One region of the Priestia sp. D3YE.R1 genome, then DNA from elsewhere that is predicted to be linked to it. Evidence: a T-box and tRNA genes for the amino acid it is inferred to sense, from the RefSeq annotation. Region 1 holds a T-box; the other holds one or more tRNA genes.
What was found. The T-box of region 1 lies ahead of ileS (isoleucine--tRNA ligase). A T-box ahead of a tRNA ligase gene usually reads a tRNA of that ligase, here a tRNA-Ile.
Positions count from the first base shown of each region.

Region 2: it encodes a tRNA-Ile, which carries the amino acid that the T-box ahead of ileS (isoleucine--tRNA ligase) is inferred to sense. The anticodon was not compared.

Region 1 covers NZ_JBLTHW010000001.1:613,583-618,343, reverse strand. The annotation lists gene ileS (isoleucine--tRNA ligase) at 1-2,247, opposite strand, end outside; T-box leader at 2,318-2,538, opposite strand; gene ACOZIR_RS03225 (DivIVA domain-containing protein) at 2,608-3,102, opposite strand; gene ACOZIR_RS03220 (RNA-binding protein) at 3,187-3,960, opposite strand; gene ACOZIR_RS03215 (YggT family protein) at 4,012-4,281, opposite strand; gene ACOZIR_RS03210 (cell division protein SepF) at 4,285-4,749, opposite strand.
Region 2 covers NZ_JBLTHW010000001.1:376,312-381,072, reverse strand. The annotation lists gene ACOZIR_RS01975 (peptidoglycan D,D-transpeptidase FtsI family protein) at 1-533, opposite strand, end outside; gene ACOZIR_RS01970 (MFS transporter) at 695-1,972, opposite strand; gene sodA (superoxide dismutase SodA) at 2,102-2,710, opposite strand; tRNA gene ACOZIR_RS01960 (tRNA-Ser) at 2,908-3,000, opposite strand; tRNA gene ACOZIR_RS01955 (tRNA-Ile) at 3,012-3,088, opposite strand; tRNA gene ACOZIR_RS01950 (tRNA-Asn) at 3,092-3,166, opposite strand; tRNA gene ACOZIR_RS01945 (tRNA-Met) at 3,207-3,280, opposite strand; tRNA gene ACOZIR_RS01940 (tRNA-Asn) at 3,282-3,356, opposite strand; gene ACOZIR_RS01935 (DUF456 domain-containing protein) at 3,419-3,904, opposite strand; gene ACOZIR_RS01930 (DUF1189 domain-containing protein) at 4,247-4,761, shown strand, end outside.

The DNA.
Region 1 (4,761 bases):
TAATAACGTTTCATAAAGGACCGTTTGAATGCTGCGACGCTCTACATTATTTTCTGCTTCAATGTACAATACATCTTTTGCAAAGTCTAAGTAGAATGAACTCATATCAATTGTACAGAAATTATGCACTGCGTGATAAATGCTTGAGAATTCATATGAATCATAAGATTTCTTCACTTTATCAATTAATTTGTTCAGCTTCACAAGCATGTAGCGGTCTACTTCACGAAGGTCTTCAACGGCTACAGCGTCAGTTGTTGGATTAAAGTCCGCTAGGTTTCCTAGTAAGAAACGGAACGTGTTGCGGATTTTACGGTATACTTCTGCTACTTGTTTTAAAATGTTATCAGATACACGAACATCAGCTTGGTAATCTACAGAAGCTACCCATAGACGTAAAATATCTGCACCTAGTTGTTTCATTACTTTTTCTGGAATTACAACATTTCCTAATGACTTACTCATTTTGCGCCCTTCACCGTCTAAAGCAAATCCGTGGCTAAGTACGCCTTTATAAGGTGCTTCACCTGTTACAGCTACACTTGTAGAAAGACTTGAATTAAACCAGCCGCGGTATTGGTCAGAACCTTCTAAATACAAATCAGCCGGACGCTGTAAGTCTTCACGCTCTTCAAGAACAGCTTGATGTGAAGAACCAGAGTCAAACCATACGTCCATGATGTCTGTTTCTTTTGTGAAACGGCCATTTGGGCTTCCTTCATGAGTAAAGCCTTCTGGAAGCAAGTCTTTTGCTTCACGCTCAAACCATACGTTTGATCCATGTTCTCTAAATAGATTTGATACGTGTTCAATTGTCTCGTCCGTAATGATTGGCTCATCATTTTCAGCATAAAATACTGGAATCGGAACGCCCCATGCACGTTGACGGGAAATACACCAGTCTCCGCGGTCACGCACCATGTTATAAAGTCGCGTTTCACCCCAAGTAGGCACCCATTCTGTTTTTTCTACTGCTTTTAATAAATCTTCACGGAAATCTTTAATAGACGCAAACCACTGTGCTGTTGCACGGAAAATTGTTGGTTTCTTTGTACGCCAGTCATGTGGATATGAGTGGGTAATGAAACTTAATTTTAACAGCGCGCCTTCTTCTTCTAGTTTGTCTGTAATCGGCTTATTCGCTTTATCATAGAATAATCCTTCAAATCCTGGTGCTTCATTCGTCATATGACCCTTACTATCAACTGGACAAAGAACTTCCAAACCGTATTTTTGACCAACGATAAAGTCGTCTTCCCCGTGTCCCGGTGCTGTATGAACACAGCCAGTACCAGCATCAGTTGTTACGTGATCGCCAAGAACAACTAAAGAATCACGCTTGTAGATTGGATGTTCAGCTACCACGCGTTCAAGTTCTGAACCTTTTACTGTACGAATTGTCTTATAGTCAGCCCATTCAATTTCTTTAGCAACTGTTTCAATAAGTTCAGTTGCCACTACATATTTTGCTCCATCTGCTTCAACTACGCTGTACTGAAGCTCAGGATTAACAGCAATCCCTTGGTTAGCTGGCATTGTCCATGGTGTTGTCGTCCAAATGATGAATTTTTCATCTTGTTCAAGCACACCTTTACCATCTTTCACATTGAACGCTACGTAAATAGAAGCTGAACGCTTGTCATAGTATTCAATTTCCGCTTCCGCTAAAGCAGATTCACTTGAAGGGGACCAGTACACAGGTTTTAATCCTTTGTAGATATAGCCTTTTTTCGCCATATCGCCAAATACTTTGATTTGCTGAGCTTCGTACTGTGGCTGAAGCGTTACATATGGATTATCCCAATCTCCGCGTACACCCAAACGCTTGAACTGCTCACGCTGGCCGTTTACTTGTTCCCAAGCATACTGTTCGCAAAGCTTACGGAACTCAGCTACCGTCATTTCTTTGCGGTTTACTTTTTTATTTTTTGTTAAAGCTGTTTCAATTGGCAAACCGTGTGTATCCCAGCCTGGCACATAAGGTGCGCAGAAGCCTGACATCGACTTATAGCGAACGATAAAATCTTTTAAAATTTTATTTAAGGCATGTCCCATGTGAATATCGCCATTCGCATATGGAGGTCCATCATGCAGGACGAATAGCGGACGGCCTTCCGTACGTTTTTGTACTTTTTCATAAATGTTCATTTCAGCCCACTGTTCTTGCATTTTAGGCTCGCGGTTCGGTAAATTTCCACGCATTGGAAATTCAGTTTTTGGCATCAATAATGTATCTTTATATTCCATGTTTTACCCTCCAAAAAAAACGTAAATTTCATATCTTTTTGCACCATAACAAAAAGACCTCCTCATCCCAAAAAGGGACGAGAAGGCCTCCCGCGGTACCACCCTAGTAGATTTGCTGCACGCAAATCCTCTTTGCATTCGTAACGTGAATAAACCGCCATTGCTTACTATCATCGGTTCAGCAATGGTACTCTAGGGTGATTTTCACTTCTTTGTTTGTTATCGAGCTCTCACCATCCTCGATTCGCTTTGACAAACTAAAAAAGCTACTGTCCCTGTCTCCGTACTGTTTGATATGAAATTTCATCTGTTACCAAATTATATGACAACAAAACGTGAGAAGTCAAGATGATGTCTTGACTAGTCAATTTTTTCTTCTAGCGCTGGCATCTCATAATCCATCAGCTGATCCCAGTCATCGCTGTTTAACATTTCAAGCTGCGCTTCGATTAACATTTTGAAACGAGTTCTAAATACTTTAGACTGCTTTTTCGTCTCCTCAATGTCCATCGCAATTTTACGAGACTTAGACAGTGCTTCATTAATAATACGGTCCGCATTTTTTTCTGCTTCTTTTATAATAAGCTTCGCTTCTTTTTCAGCGTTTCGCTTCACATCTTCGGCTGCTTCTTGAGCAATTAAAATTGATTTATTTAACGTTTCCTCGATGTTAGTAAAATGTCCAAGACGATCTGTTAATTCAGATACTCTTCCTTCTAACTCCTTTTTATCACGCATTACCAGCTCATAGTCTTTAATTACTTGGTCAAGAAACTCATTCACTTCATCTTCATCATATCCGCGAAACCCGCGATTAAACTCTTTGTTATGAATATCCAAAGGGGTTAAAGGCATCTAGGCCACCTCCGTGTTGTCTCATTACATCATTAGTAATGGTTTATTCGACATATTTTTAAAATTTCCTGCTAGTAGATTTCTTTATTTCTGCTTTCCTACAACAATTCGCCATTTTTCTTTTTTGGTTTTGCCTTCAAGTGAAACGATACGACTTCTGCCGTGACCACGAAGCGACAAAATATCACCTTCATGACATTCAAAAGAAGGCTGTTCAATGACTTTAAAATTTACTTTTACCGCTCCATTTGCAATAAACGGCTGGACTTTTTGTCTTGATAAATTGTGAATGGTCGACAGCAAAACATCAAGCCTCATTGAAGAAACTGTATAAACGTGTTCAATCAGCTCTTCTTTTACCACATGCAGCTGCTCTCTTTGAATAGAAGAAAGTGAAACTTTGGCTTTTCCAATTGATGTTAAATTCATCTCAATATAAGAAGAAATTTCCTCTGCGGCTACAAGCTGAATATCGTCTCCCGCGACCAAAATATCGCCAAATTTTGAACGGCGCAGTCCTAAAGACATCGCCGAACCAAGAACTTGAGGATGTTCAATCGTCACAAACTTTTTAGGATAATTCAGTTCGTACATATGCAACTGAAAATCTTCGCTTCCAGGCACATAGTAATCCGGATATAGCAGCGCACGCTTGCGTTCAGCAAACGGTTGTCCACCATCAAATGAAACTTGAACCTCTCCTTCAGTCCCGACAATAGCCGTCACAATCTGCTGCTCTCTTGGATCTAAAAAGTCCGTTAATTTTGGGCTGTATTGATGTAGGACATCTTCTTTCCACTGAAGAACTTGATCAATAAACCCATGTTCTTCTTGCCTAAAATGTTCATAAATAGACATATTATTACTCCTACTATCGGTATGTAAAAAAGGAATCCAGCGATTCCTTTTTTAAATAAACCCCATCACATTATTAAGTGAATACACGCCTCTTTCTGCAAATCGTAGTAAAAAGATTGCAACAAGAGGTGAAATATCAATCATGCCAATAGGCGGAATGATTTTACGAAAAGGCTCTAAGTAAGGCTCACAAATACTGCCAAGCAGCTGACCAAACTTAGATGCTCTTACATCGGGTACCCAAGACATCAAAATGTAAATAATCAGTGCCCATGAGTAAAGCCCAATCAATTTTGCGAGAATCCCAAAAACGATGTCCAAAAACTACCACCTCTTTACGTTTGTTGTATCATGTTCTCCCATCATATCTGAAATGCTTCCGCTTACGTCTACATTATCAGGTGTACATAAAAAGATGTCGGTTCCAATTTTTTGAATGTCCCCGCCTAAAGCATAAACTGTACCACTTAAAAAGTCGACAATTCTTACTGCTTGATCTCGTTGAATGCGCTGTAAATTAACAACTACGACTTTACGATTCTTTAAATGATCCGTAATTTCTTGTGCTTCGGCATAGACGCGAGGTTCGCAAAGCATCATTTTTGATGATTTTTGAACGCTTTGCAAGCTAATCACGTTTTGCTGCTGATTTGGCTGCTGACTAGCTTTCGCTGGTCTCGACTGCTGTACAGGCTCTTCTACCGACTCTTCTTGTTCGTAGTGTTCTTCTACATATTCAGTATCGTCATCAAGAGCAAAAAAACTTCTAAAGCGATTTTTCATACTCATCTTGAACTACAC
Region 2 (4,761 bases), 240 kb from region 1:
CGGTCTAACTGACGTTGATACAGTTCATCATCAGTCATTTCACCATCTTGAACTTTTTTGCGATCAGCTTTCGTAATTTTCTGCTCCGCTTCTTTAGGGTGAAGCATAATCCAATAATCTTTCATGTCGCGTTCTGTAATTTTTACCACGTTTTTAGCATCTTTATTCTTTTTATTTTCTGGAATATCAATCACATTTGTGGCGTAAGGAACATCGATCATAGTGGCTAACTTTTTAGCGATGCGCAGCCTTTCTTCAGCTGTGTTTCCTTGAAAACGAGTATATGTAATCGTATTTAAAGAGGTATTATCTACAATTACGCGGTTATACCGATCGTACATTTTCCCTCGAGGAACAGGCGTACTGACTGTAACGTCCTGTGTTTTTTCGACTTCTCGTTCATAATTCTCACCGTACACAATTTGAACAAGTCCCAACCGCAAAATTAATACGGAAAATAGGGCAAATACGGTCAAGAAAAGTAAGTTCACACGAAAAGGCACGTGACTTTTTCTTCTTTTTTTCTTTTTCATACCAACACCTACACTTTATAAAACATATATACCATAACACCATAAAATCAGATATTTAGCAAATAAATAGACACCTGGCAGGTGCCTATTTACACAACGTATTTATTCTAAAAGAAAAGCGATACATTTTCCATAGTACAAATGAAGGAGCTGACAATACTCTACGCTGGAGACTCTCCGTCTCCTTCATTTAATACTGGAGGAGTAACAGTCGTTTCTTTTTTGTGCAGAGGCTGTGAGATATGTCTCACACAAAAATAAATGATCGTATGCCCAGCTCCAACAATAGCTAATAAAATGGGAATGCTTTTTGCTTCATCAAAAAATAGCACAGCTATTAAAAATAAAGATATGGAAACGACGCGCCCAATATTAAGAAATACTTCTCTGACAACAATGTATTCAATTCTTTTTGAAACAACGTCTTTTGCCCGTCCAATTACATCGTACGTTAGAGAGATAAATGGAACCAACAAAATAGGATAGGCAATGGCAATGCAAACAGCATATATAATTAACTTTGGATACGATAAGTTAAAGATAAGCAAAAAGACTGCGCCATAGAGAAGGAGGCCCCCCGTGAAGATAAATCGAAGGCGATTTTTTTGCTTAATAAACCTTGAGGCTACATAGTATCCTACAAATGCAACCGCTGAATTCACCAGTCCATAAGTTCCTAAAGCTAATTCACTTCCTGTTGTAATAAATACCATGACGGATACGACAAAAATGAACGTACCTTCACGCAATCCTTGAAAGAAATGAGCCTGCAATATTCGATTCCAGTCTTTGTTGACTTTTCGTTCAGCCCATACTTCTTTAAATTTGTATACTCCCTCAGCTGCGCGTCTTGTAATAAAAAAACTAAGCACAACGGCACCGACAAACAATAGCAGAGATACACCAAACACAATTTTATACCCAAGTGATTCATACAAAGCGGAAATAACGAAGCCCGCTCCTAAAGGACCAATCATCCCTGCAAAAGAGTTTAAGATCCCTAAAAATCCGTTAAAAAAGTCTCTTGTATCGGGTTCAGTAATTTCAAAAGTTAGCACATTAAAAGCGAGCCAATAAAAGCCATATCCTATCCCTAGCAGTCCACCAAGCAATACTAAATACTCGGCTGCGTTAGCTCCACTGACTAATACAGCGATATAAAAAACAGCCAAAAAAGATACGCCTAACCTTAAAACCACAACCCGGTCAATTCGTTTGGCCCATTTACCTGCTAAAATAAACGTAAGCGGCTGAAGCACCACTACCGCTAAATTATAAATAGCGAGATCCGAAAATTCGCCTGATTGTTTCCACAGATAAATGTTAACAAACGAATTGGAAATTGAAATAGCCAAGGCGTAAAGACCGCCTATAATTAAAAGCAAAAGTAAATCTTTACTAACTTCTACATCTCCAACTACTTTTTTTAATAAAGGCATATCAAAAAACTCCTTTTCTCTTCTACACCTAGTGTGTGAAAAAGAAAAGGAGATATGTAAAAGAATTGGAAAACAAAAAAGCCAGTAAAGGTAATAATTACTTTACTGGCTCTTAAATACGTCTTCAGCTTATTTTGCAGCGTCGTAACGCTTAGCAACTTCGTCCCATTTTACAACATTAAAGAATGCTGAAATGTAATCTGGACGGCGGTTTTGATAATTTAAGTAGTAAGCGTGCTCCCAAACGTCTAGACCAAGAATTGGCGTTTTGCCTTCCATTAATGGGCTATCTTGGTTTGGTGTGCTTGTTACTTCTAATTCGCCGTTATTTACAACTAACCAAGCCCAGCCAGAACCGAAGCGAGTTTTAGCTGCATTTGCAAATTCTTCTTTGAATTGATCAAAGCTTCCGAATTTGCTAGCGATAGCGTCTGCTAATTCACCAGTTGGAGCACCGCCGCCGTTAGGGCAAAGGATTGTCCAAAATAATGAGTGGTTGGCATGACCGCCACCGTTATTGCGTACTGCTGTACGGATATCTTCAGGAACAGCATCTAAGTTTGAAATTAACTCTTCAATACTTTTGCTTTCTAAATCCGCTTTGCCTTCAACAGCAGCGTTTAGGTTTGTAACATATGTGTTGTGATGTTTTGTGTGGTGAATATTCATTGTTTCTTTGTCGATATGTGGTTCCAGTGCATCGTATGCATAAGGTAGTTCTGGTAATTTGTAAGCCATGAATAATTCCTCCTTCAAAATATGTAAGCATTTTGGCGCAAAAGCACCATATACGTTTAGATTAGCAAATTTACCCTACTGTTTCAAATAAAAAGTACCTAATCCATGATTTATATTTACCTAATTCCCATTCGCTATTCTTTTAAACATAAAAAAAGCTTCTTTTTCTCAAAAGAAGCTTTGAATAGACAATAGTATGGCGGAGGAAGAGGGATTCGAACCCCCGCGGGCTTTAACACCCCTGTCGGTTTTCAAGACCGATCCCTTCAGCCGGACTTGGGTATTCCTCCAACCCTATAAATGGTGGACCCTGCAGGACTCGAACCTGCGACCGGACGGTTATGAGCCGTCTGCTCTAACCAGCTGAGCTAAGGGTCCACATGGCTCCACAGGTAGGACTCGAACCTACGACCGATCGGTTAACAGCCGATAGCTCTACCACTGAGCTACTGTGGAACAATATGAATTATGTATGTCACAAACGTAAATTGAAAAATAGCGGCGGAGGGGATCGAACCCCCGACCTCACGGGTATGAACCGTACGCTCTAGCCAGCTGAGCTACACCGCCATGGCTCCACAGGTAGGACTCGAACCTACGACCGATCGGTTAACAGCCGATAGCTCTACCACTGAGCTACTGTGGAACAATATAACATTTACTAGCGACATTAAAAATTTAACATGTTTTTGGCCTAAAGTCAATATATTATTTTAAAACAGCATATAAAAAATAGGCAATCATCAACAGTTGAATAAATCCTTTCGAGATAGCGCCACTAAAAAAGCCAATAACCGAACCTACTCCAATTTTTACTGCGTTGCTAATTGTGGTCCGATGAACAATCAGTTCTCCTACAATCGCTCCGATAAACGGCCCTAAAATAATCCCAAATCCCGGAATAACAAACGGACCCACAAGCAGCCCAACTGTGCTTCCCCAAACGCCTGCTTTAGTGCCTCCGAATTTTTTTACACCAATAATATTAGCTATATAGTCTGCTAAAAAAAGTGCGACAACTAACAATCCTTGTATCACCCAAAATAACCAGCTATAGGAGCTAAAATCATAAAATAAACCGTATATAACAAATCCTAGAGCTACAAACAGCACGCTTGGGATGATGGGATAAACCAACCCAATAAACGATACAACAAAGCTAATGATAACTAATGCCCAACATAAAATAGCCATGCCCGCACCTATCCTTTTTATTATTACTATTTATCATACAATAACCACTCCTATAAAGAAAGACCTTGCACCACGAGACCTTCCTTTATTTTACTTTCGAATACGTCTTCAGATAACGATTTTCGAGTGTACCACTGCAATATTAACAGCACGGTCCTCAAGCTGCCGGTAATATCTCCAAAAACAATGACAGCAAAATCTGTACATATAAAGATATGCTTTTAACAAAGCGCTCCATCGTATCATTGTAATTGGTAACGGTTTCTAAAATCTATTGTAAACCTTAAATTTTCGCTATAAAATAGGTTATAATCAGAATTTTTAATAATAGGAGGCTTTACAATGAGCATGCTGAAAAAGATGGCATGGAGTTTTACTTCCTTCCAAAAAATAAGATCGCTTCGCTTTGAGCATACGAATAAAACAATTGGCTTTGTGCTGTTTTTAACATTCATTTCTTTGCTGCCTACATTTTTCTTTATGGCTTTGACGATTGTAAACGGCTATCATATCGCTACTACAGATCTCCCGAAATCTGTTTCTTCTTTTGCTATCTCAAATTCACAGCTTACGTCAAGTCAACCTTTCACAAAAAAAGTAAACGGTACCGCTTTTATCTTAAACCCCTCACAGTCTATTGAACGGTTTCATTCCCCTGCTCATGCAATTGGTTTTTTAAAGGATGGAATATATATCACGACTAATTCACAAACACAAACGTATTCATATGAGTTGCTAAACTGGCATCATAAAGATAAAAATGAACTGTTAAACTTGCTGCACGAACAAAAATTTTCTTTATACATACTTGTCCCTATCGCTATGCTTTTACTGTACGTATTAACAGCTGGACTAAG